3 regions of the Pantoea sp. X-Soil-ISGK-259 genome follow, and region 2 is predicted to be linked to each of the others. Evidence: predicted binding sites of a transcription regulator. Region 2 holds the regulator's gene; each other region holds the start of a gene.
What was found. The regulator LexA, encoded in region 2, represses DNA repair genes until DNA is damaged. The targets are predictions, from matches to a motif close to TNCTGTATGTACATACAGNA.
Positions count from the first base shown of each region.

Region 1 (3,281 bases), 3.0 Mb from region 2:
TGGTGCTACCGCCACGCCAGGCGCTGCCGCAATCGCACGCACCCGGGTCTGTCGGAACTGGCCAAACAGTTGGCCCATTTGAGATTGCGACAGCAAAGCCGCCATCTGCGTAGCCAGCGTGACCAGAAATGACTCTTCGCTTTCATCAAACTGACGGTGTTCGCGCTGCTGCACCACCAGCACGCCAAGGAGCTGGCGGCGGCTGATAACAGGCACACCGAGGAAGGAGCGATAGCGCTCCTCTTTCACTGCGGGGATATATTTGAAGCTGGGATGGCTTTGGGCGTCAGCAAGGTTAATCGGTTCGGCCAGACGGCCCACTAAACCGACGATACCCTCGTCAAAAGCCAGCGTTACGGTGCGGCCACGCGGTTTTTTGAGTCCGCGCGTCGCCATCAGGTAATAGCAGCGACGGTCCTGGTCGGCGAGGTAAACGGAACAGACTTCCGTATCCATCGCCAGACAGATTTCATTGACCAGGATGTCGAGTGCTTCATTGAGACGCGGCGCACTCGCCACTTTTTCTACAATTTCACGCAACTGAGTGAGCATAAAGGGCGTGGCCTATCCTCTCTTACGACGATGGGCAGGATTATTTCGCTGCCCCGCACTCTCCTGCATAGACATCACCACGCCAGCGAATTCCTTCATTACCCGACGATAAACATCGCGCTTGAAGGAGACAACCTGACGCACCGGATACCAGAAGCTGACCCAGCGCCAGCCATCAAATTCAGGCGTGCTGCTGCGCTGCACATTGATATCCGCGTCATTACACATTAACTGCAGAAGAAACCACTTTTGTTTCTGGCCGATACATACCGGCTTTGTGTCCCAACGCACCAAACGTTTTGGCAACTTGTAACGTAACCAGTTGCGGGTAGAAGCAAGTATTCGAACATCTTTCCGATGCAATCCGACTTCTTCGAACAGTTCGCGATACATCGCCTGTTCTGCGGTTTCACCGGGATTGATGCCTCCCTGAGGAAATTGCCAGGAGTGCTGTCCAAAGCGCCTGGCCCATAACACTTGTCCCTGCCGGTTACAGATTACGATACCAACATTCGGGCGGTAGCCATCATCATCGATCACCGGACTACCTCAAAGCAAAATTTGAATGGGCTGATTGTTTCACACTCCTTACAGGCGGTAAACCACTGGATTCATGGGGTATCAGACCATCAAATGCGGGATAACTCACAGAAAACGGCAAAGTTATAAACAAACAGCGTGAAAAAGATCAATCTTATTCACTTTTTCTGTGGATAGCTTTGTGCAGAACGCGGGAGTTAACTGAATAACATTTTCACTGCTCGCAGAATGACTCAAAAGAACCAGCAACGCATCATTATGATATTTAATGAAAATAAATCATTCTGGCTCTCCCTGAGACTTTCCTAAACTGCCAATATTCTCGCGACAACTGACAATTGATTAAAAGATAACCACACTCTTTTTTATCCACAGATAATCGCTCAGGGTTAGGTCAGAGCGGCGAAATTATGCTCAGACAAAGAAAAGTCAAGGCTGTAAATGGAACCAGTACCGCACCAATACGGGGGTTATCCCATTTTTCTGTGGATAACCGGGATGGAGATCCTGTTCATTGTTGCGCGTAAGCTGGGATAACAATGCCTGTCTCATGATGGCGCAAGGGTTATCCGTTAAAAAAAGTGCGATCTATCATGTTATTATCGATCCCTGATGCGGTGAATTTTAGTGAAAGGATTTCCTCACCCTCAACTGTATAAATTTTAATCATTGCGAGTTATCAACATGAGTTACCTGCCAGGACCACCTGAAGATGAAGCCAGCCTGCTGGCGCGTGCGCAGGATTTAGCCGGCTTAACACTGGAAACGCTGGCCGCTCGCGCCGGGCTAACCATGCCTGCGGATCTTAAACGTGATAAAGGCTGGGTCGGCATGCTGCTGGAGTTACATCTTGGTGCCAGCGCGGGCAGCAAAGCGGAACAGGACTTTGCCCATCTGGGTATCGAACTGAAAACCATCCCGATTGATGCGCAGGGAAAACCGCTGGAAACCACCTTTGTCTGCGTCGCCCCGCTGACCGGCAACAGCGGCGTCACCTGGCTCACCAGTCATGTGCGCCATAAACTGGCGAGGGTGTTGTGGATTCCGGTTGAAGGTGGGCGTGAGATTCCGCTGCGGGAACGTCGTGTGGGCGCGCCGCTGTTATGGAGCCCGGATGCAGAAGAAGATGAGATGCTGCGTCAGGACTGGGAAGAGTTGATGGATATGATTGTACTGGGACGCGTTGAGCAGATTACCGCACGGCATGGTGCCTGGTTGCAAATCCGCCCGAAAGCCGCCAACAGTAAGGCGCTGACAGAAGGTATTGGCGATCAGGGCCAGCCAATTATGACCTTGCCGCGCGGCTTCTACCTTAAAAAAAGCTTCACCGGGCCACTGCTGGCGCGGCATTTTCTCCTGTGAATCGCGCCACTCGCGCTGAGCAATCGCAATTTTGTGGGAGATCGGTGAATTGAATGCGTATAATCGCCGTTTACTTTTCGTTTAGGATTGAATGTCGGTATGTTTGAGTGGATTGCTGATCCCAACGCCTGGCTGGCGCTGGGCACCCTGACCATCCTTGAGGTGGTGCTGGGTATTGATAACATCATTTTCCTGTCGCTGGTGGTCGCTAAACTGCCAAAGCACCAGCAAGCCAGCGCACGTCGCATTGGTCTGATGGGCGCGATGCTGATGCGTCTTGGCCTGCTGGCCTCTATTGCGTGGGTTGCCCGTCTGACTAATCCGCTGTTTACGCTGATGGATCATGCGTTTTCAGCGCGCGATCTGATTCTGCTGTTTGGTGGACTGTTCCTGCTGTGGAAATCGAGCATGGAGATCCATGAAACGATCGAAGGCAGTGAAGGCGAACATAACACCCGCGTTCATTCGTTCCTCGGCGCGATTGTACAGATTATGATGCTCGACATTATTTTCAGTCTCGACTCTGTTATCACCGCTATCGGCCTCTCCGATCATCTGTTCATTATGATGGCAGCCGTCGTCATTGCGGTGCTGATGATGATGTTCGCCGCGCGCGCCATTGGTGAGTTTGTTGAACGCCATCCGTCGGTGAAAATGCTGGCCCTCTCCTTCCTGATTCTGGTCGGTTTTACCCTGATTCTGGAGAGTTTTGCGGTCCATGTACCAAAAGGTTACATTTATTTCGCGATGTTCTTCTCGATGGCGGTTGAGTGTCTTAACCTGATGCGCAGTAAGAAAAAGCACGCCTGATAAAGTCAAGGGCGAGC
Region 1 is NZ_AP035986.1:3,241,658-3,244,938, forward strand. Features, by position in the region: gene ptsP (phosphoenolpyruvate--protein phosphotransferase) at 1-552, opposite strand, end outside; gene rppH (RNA pyrophosphohydrolase) at 565-1,092, opposite strand; gene mutH (DNA mismatch repair endonuclease MutH) at 1,777-2,454, shown strand; gene AC6I77_RS15325 (TerC family protein) at 2,554-3,264, shown strand.
Region 1: the regulator LexA is predicted to act here: its motif matches at 1,526-1,545, upstream of mutH (DNA mismatch repair endonuclease MutH).

Region 2 (3,281 bases):
CAACGCTGGGCACAAAATAGGGAAATACGCGTGGGCCATTATGAATAAACACGTGGCGCGGCAGCAGCGAACCATCAATCTCCAGCGGAATCAGCGGATCGGGCAGATGATGCCGCAGACACTGTGCGCGTAAAGTCAGTAAGTCAGCCTTCGAATCGTAAGGCAAAACATACATAATAGGTCGGGTCGGATCCAGACCATGTTCAGACACGGGATCGGCCGGAATGGCCTTACTTTTTACCAAAAAGGAGAGTGGTAAATTAAGTAATTTGTAATAGAGTTTACGCCAACCTGACATAGACAACATGAAGCCTCTTGTTAGCAAAGCGCCGCAAGCATACCAGAAAGCGCAGCGAAGATCTGTGGTGGTGCCAATTGCACGCAGCCCAGACATTGACGTCAATTGAATGAAAGGGTTCCCACATCATGGCAAATAATGCCACCGGACTTATCAGAATAGTAAAAGCCGCAGGCTACTCCTGGCAGGGACTGCGTGCCGCCTGGCAGCATGAAGCCGCCTTTCGGCAGGAAGCCCTGGCTGCGCTGGCCGCTATTATTATCGCGTGCTGGCTGGATGTCGATGTGATCGCCCGCATCCTCATGATTGGCGCCGTGGTGCTGGTCGTCATTGTCGAAATCCTCAATAGCGCCATTGAAGCGGTGGTTGACCGGATTGGTCAGGAACATCATCCCCTGGCGGGCCGGGCCAAAGACATGGGCTCGGCGGCGGTACTGATCAGCATCTTACTGGCCCTGTTTGTCTGGGTCGCGCTGCTCTGGACACATTTGCGATAAGCCTTCCATAACGCGCCTGAGGGCGCGTTTTCCCTGACAATCGGTTTCCATTTCGCCAATACCTGTATATACTCACAGCGACTGTATAAACAACCAGGGGGCGGGATGAAAGCATTAACCAGCAGGCAGCAGCAGGTCTATGACCTGATTCGCGACCATATATCTTCAACGGGCATGCCGCCTACGCGTGCAGAGATCGCCGCGCAACTGGGCTTCCGTTCGCCAAATGCGGCTGAAGAGCATCTGAAAGCGCTGGCGCGTAAAGGCGTTATTGAGATCGTTTCGGGTGCATCACGCGGCATTCGTCTGTTAATGGAAGAAGAAGTTTCAGAAGGACTACCGCTGATTGGCCGGGTTGCTGCCGGTGAGCCGATCATGGCGCAGGAACATATCGAAACCCACTACAAAGTGGATCCGGGCCTGTTCAAGCCTTCTGCCGACTTCCTGCTGCGCGTCAGCGGAATGTCGATGAAAGATATCGGGATTATGGACGGCGACCTGCTCGCGGTACATAAAACCCAGGATGTGCGCAACGGTCAGGTTGTCGTGGCACGTATTGATGATGAAGTCACCGTTAAACGCTGGAAAAAGCAGGGTGCTATCGTGCACCTTCTGCCTGAAAACAGCGATTTTGACCCTATCGTGGTCGACACCCGTGCGCAGTCACTGACCATTGAAGGTCTTGCGGTTGGCGTGGTGCGTAACGGCGAGTGGCTTTGATTCTGAGGCCTGCGTGCATTCGCCTTTTCTGATGCTATTCTGTCTGCCCTAATTTTGTTGCCTGCTTTGCTGCAGCGACACTGAGCACGGAACGGCGAATGCGCTTTATCACGGCAACGGATAAAAATCTCTGGCGGCTTGCGCTGCCGATGATCCTTTCAAATATCACCGTTCCCTTACTGGGCGTGGTCGATACTGCAGTTATTGGTCATCTCGACAGCCCTGTCTATCTTGGCGGGGTTGCGGTCGGGACCACAGTGACCAGCTTCCTCTTTATGTTGCTGCTTTTCCTTCGAATGAGTACCACTGGCCTGACGGCACAGGCGTTTGGTGCGGGCGATAAAACCGCTCTGGCACGCGCGCTGACGCAGCCGCTGATCATTGCGCTGCTGGCCGGCGTGCTGTTCATCGCATTGCGTTATCCGATTATTCAGCTGGCGACCCATCTGGTAGGTGGCAATCCTGATGTACTGGAACAGGCGGCGCTGTTTATTCAGATTCGCTGGCTCAGTGCACCTGCAACGCTGGCAAACCTGGTCATCCTGGGCTGGCTGTTGGGCGTTCAGTATGCGCGGGCGCCGGTAATCCTGCTGATAGTGGGCAATCTGGTGAACATCGTGCTCGATCTCTGGCTGGTGATGGGGCTGCACTGGGGTGTCGCGGGAGCAGCAACCGCCACGGCGCTGGCGGAGTACATCACGCTGGGCGTCGGCGGCATCATGGTCTGGCGGGTGTTAAAGCTGCGCGGTATTACGTTTAATCTGCTGAAGCAGAGCTGGCGCGGTGACAGCGGCCGACTGCTGCGACTGAACCGGGATATCATGTTGCGCTCTCTGATGCTGCAGCTCTGTTTCGCCTCGCTGACCGTGCTGGGTGCGCGGCTGGGTCCGGATGTGGTGGCGGTTAACGCGGTATTACTGATGTTCATTACCTTTACTGCCTACGCGCTGGATGGTTTTGCCTACGCGGTTGAAGCTTTTGCCGGCGAAGCGCATGGCGCAAAAGATGGCAGTAAATTGCAGCACGTCTGGCACTCAGCCTGTCGGCAGGCGGTGGTAGTCGCGCTCTTCTTCTCGCTGGTTTATGCCATTTTTGGCCCGCAGATTGTTACCCTGCTGACCTCGCTTGAGTCACTGCAGCAGACAGCTGACCGCTATCTGGTCTGGCAGATAATCATGCCGCTGATCGGCGTCTGGTGTTATCTGCTGGATGGAATGTTCATCGGGGCGACACGTGGACGCGAGATGCGTAACAGCATGGTCGTGGCGGCGGCTGGCTACTTTCTGACGCTGCTCAGCGTACCGTTGCTGGGCAACCACGGTCTCTGGCTGGCGGTGACGGTATTCCTGGCGCTGCGCGGCCTGTCACTGTGGCTCATCTGGCGTAAGCACTGGCGTCAGAACAGCTGGTTTGAGGCGTGATCCAGCAGCGCTGACCCGGGAGGATACGGATTATTCTGTATTATTCTGCATTTTTGAAATTGGCTACTACAATTAACTCTAACAAGCGAAGTTAACCCGCGCTTTGTATCGTTATTTTGTTAAGCAGCAAGATAATTATTTAACCCGAGGATTGGAGGTCTGCCATGAACAAAGATGAAGCGAGCGGCAACTGGAAGCAGTTCAAAGGCAAAATGAAAGAGAAATGGGGCAAGCTGACCGACGATGATATGCAGGTTATCGAAGGTAAACGCGATCAGCTGGTCGGTAAAATCCAGGAACGCTACGGCTATGCAAAAGATGAAGCAGAGCGCGAAGTAGCAGACT
Region 2 is NZ_AP035986.1:290,080-293,360, forward strand. Features, by position in the region: gene plsB (glycerol-3-phosphate 1-O-acyltransferase PlsB) at 1-298, opposite strand, end outside; gene AC6I77_RS01285 (diacylglycerol kinase) at 427-795, shown strand; gene lexA (transcriptional repressor LexA) at 901-1,515, shown strand; gene dinF (MATE family efflux transporter DinF) at 1,614-2,936, shown strand; gene AC6I77_RS01300 (CsbD family protein) at 3,101-3,281, shown strand, end outside.

Region 3 (3,281 bases), 1.4 Mb from region 2:
CACTTTAGTCATCAGCGCCAGCACACCATACGGCGTCAGCTTCATCACTAAACGCACCAGCTTCATCACCCACGACTGCAGCGTATCGATCGCCACCAGCACGCGCTGACCTTTCACTTCATCATCTTTAAGCAACTGCAGTGCAGCCACACCCAGGAACGCGGCAAAGATCACGACGCTGATGATTGAGGTCGGACTGGCGCCCGTCAGATCGGCAAACGGGTTTTTCGGGATAAAGGAGAGCACCAGCTGTGGCACGGTCAGGTCAGCCACTTTGCCGACATAGTTGCTCTGGATCGCACTGAGACGCGCGGTCTCCTGCACGCCCTGTACCAGACCTTCTGCGCTCAGACCAAACAGGCCGGTGACGAAGACGCCGACCAGTGCTGAGATGGCGGTGGTAAACAGCAGAACGCCGATGGTCAGCACGCTGATTTTTCCCAGCGAAGAGGCGTTATGCAGACGAGCGACCGCACTCAGAATGGAAACGAACACCAGCGGCATGACGACCATCTGCAGCAACTGGACATAGCCATTACCGACGATGTTAAACCAGCTAATCGACTCTTTAACCACTGCGCTGTTTTCGCCGTAGATCAACTGCAACACCAGGCCGAACAGTACGCCGATCACCAGACCGGTCAGCACTTTTTTCGACAGGCTCCAGTTATGACGGCTGAAGCGGGAGAGCAATACCAGCAGCACCACAAAGGCCACGATATTAAGCGTAAGAGGAAGGTCCATGCTGAAACTCCAGAGTAATGCGGCCTTCCGTCATGGGAAGGCCGCATAATGTTAATCACGAATTAAGACAGCAGGAATGGTAACAGCAGGTGCAGAGGGTGCCTTATATCCAAATGGCATGTTTTATAACTAAATGGCGTTTTGCGCGTTTTTATTGCGCAGTATGACTGGAAATTAATCGCCCTACGCCATTTTGTAGCGTATCGAACAGCTGAGATGGCCAGCCGTTTGCACCAAAAGATGGCATCCCTACCGGGAACCACAGTGCATAGCCTACCAGTCCCAGACACAATGCCCGCTCCAGCTGATTGCCCTTCTGGCTGCGCAGAATCGGCAGGCGGAAGCGCCAGCGGCAGGGCCACAGCAGCGGAACCCCGGCGGGCGTCAGCATATCGGCCACTATATGGCTCAGGTAGCCGAGCGTCAGACCCTGCAGCACATCCGGTGGAATCGGTGACGACTGAGGCAGGTTAATCTGAAAAAGCCATAAACCGGCGGCAATCGCCAGCAGACTGTGGGTAAATCCCCGATGGCCGAACGCCCGTGCAATAGGATGAGAGAGCCAGCTGAGTCGCTGTCCCAGCAGAGATTTAGGATGATCGATGTCGGGCAGCAGACAGGTCAGCAGGGCTGAGGGAACAAGATGCCACCAGTCGGCCTGTGCCAGCACGGGTGTCAGCTCAGCACGCTTGGCAAAAATAGCGCTGGCAATGGCAAAAATGATGTGGCCTTCGCCCGTCATGATAGAACCTGGTTACAAAGAAAACTGTCGATGCATCCAGTATAGGGATTTATCCAGTAAATGAGAACATGTGACGCTGTAACGAAGCGTGAATTTTATTAATAAAATGGACAGTGCCAGGACACTGCCCGTTGGGGAAATTAACGCGCCAGCCAGCCGCCATCGACGGCCAGGGTGTAGCCGTTGACATAATCAGACGCAGCAGAAGCCATGAAGACTATCGGGCCCATCATGTCATCAGGCACGCCCCAGCGTCCGGCCGGTATCCGGCCCAGGATCTCTTCGCTGCGGGACGCGTCATTTCTCAACTGCTCGGTATTGTTGGTCGCCATGTAGCCAGGTGCGATGGCATTGACGTTAATGCCATGCTTTGCCCACTCGTTTGCCATGAGACGGGTCAGGCCCATCACGGCACTTTTCGAGGCGGTATAAGAGGGCACCCGAATTCCGCCCTGGAAGGAGAGCATGGACGCGATATTGATAATCTTGCCGCCGTGTCCCTGTGCGATAAATTGACGGGCAACCTGCTGAGACAGGAAAAACAGGCTCTTGCTATTGATATTCATCACGTCATCCCAGTCCTGCTCGCTGAAGTCCAGGGCGTCTTCCCGGCGAATAATACCGGCATTATTGACCAGAATGTCAATTTTACCTGCAGCGGCCAGCGCCTGCTCAACCACAGAGGCTACTACGCTGGTCTGCAACAGATCGGCCTGCACCGGCCAGAAGCGGCGACCCAGCGCCTCCACCTTGCTTTGGGTGTCATCCGGGCCGTTACGGTTAACGCCGACAATATCGCAGCCCGCCTGTGCCAGACCCAGCGCCATGCCCTGACCTAAACCGGTGTTGCAGCCGGTTACCATTGCCACTTTACCTTCCAGGCTAAACGTATTCAGTACCATAGTATTTCTCCTCTGCTTAGCGCAGTTCACTGATTTTGACGTGATCCATGTCATCAAAGACCTGATTCTCACCCACCATGCCCCAGATAAAGGTGTAACGCTGGGTACCGACACCGGCGTGAATTGACCAACTGGGTGAGATCACCGCCTGCTCGTTATGTACCAGCAGATGACGGGTCTGCTGCGGTTGCCCCATCATGTGGAAGACGGCGCTCTCTTCGCTCATATCGAAGTAGAAATAGACTTCCATGCGACGTTCGTGGGTGTGGCAGGGCATGGTGTTCCACAGGCTGCCTTCATCCAGTTTGGTCAAGCCCATGGTGAGCTGACAGGTGGGCAGCACATCCGGCACGATGAATTTATGAATGGTTCGGCGGTTCGAGGTCGCGGCATCGCCCAGCGTGGCGGTAGCCGCCTCCTGCAGCGTGATTTTCCTGTCCGGGAAGGTGCTGTGTGCGGGTGCACTGTTGAAATAGAATTTGGCGGGCTGAGACGGATTCAGACTGCGGAACAGCAGGTTGCGGGCACCTTTGCCGATGTAAAGCGCCTCTTCGTGACCGATTTCCCACGCTTTACCGTCCACTTCCACACGCCCCGGTCCGCCAATATTGATCATGCCCAGCTCGCGGCGCTCGAGGAAATAGCTGACGCCCAGCTGTTTTCCCATTTCATCACCCATCGTCACGGGCGCGTTTACCGGCATGACGCCGCCAATGATGATGCGGTCGATGTGGCTGTAAGTCAGGGCGTAGTCATCGGCAGTGAAAATCGTTTCAATCAGGAACTCACGGCGCAACGCATCGGTGTCGAGTTGTTTAGCGTGATCGCTGTGAATGCTTTGACGAATGTCCATCTCAGGCCTCTCTGCAGGTCAGGTTTTTATGCCCCGAATG
Region 3 is NZ_AP035986.1:1,719,490-1,722,770, forward strand. Features, by position in the region: gene AC6I77_RS07975 (L-cystine transporter) at 1-744, opposite strand, end outside; gene AC6I77_RS07980 (metal-dependent hydrolase) at 896-1,486, opposite strand; gene kduD (2-dehydro-3-deoxy-D-gluconate 5-dehydrogenase KduD) at 1,627-2,388, opposite strand; gene kduI (5-dehydro-4-deoxy-D-glucuronate isomerase) at 2,405-3,241, opposite strand.
Region 3: the regulator LexA is predicted to act here: its motif matches at 1,509-1,528, upstream of AC6I77_RS07980 (metal-dependent hydrolase).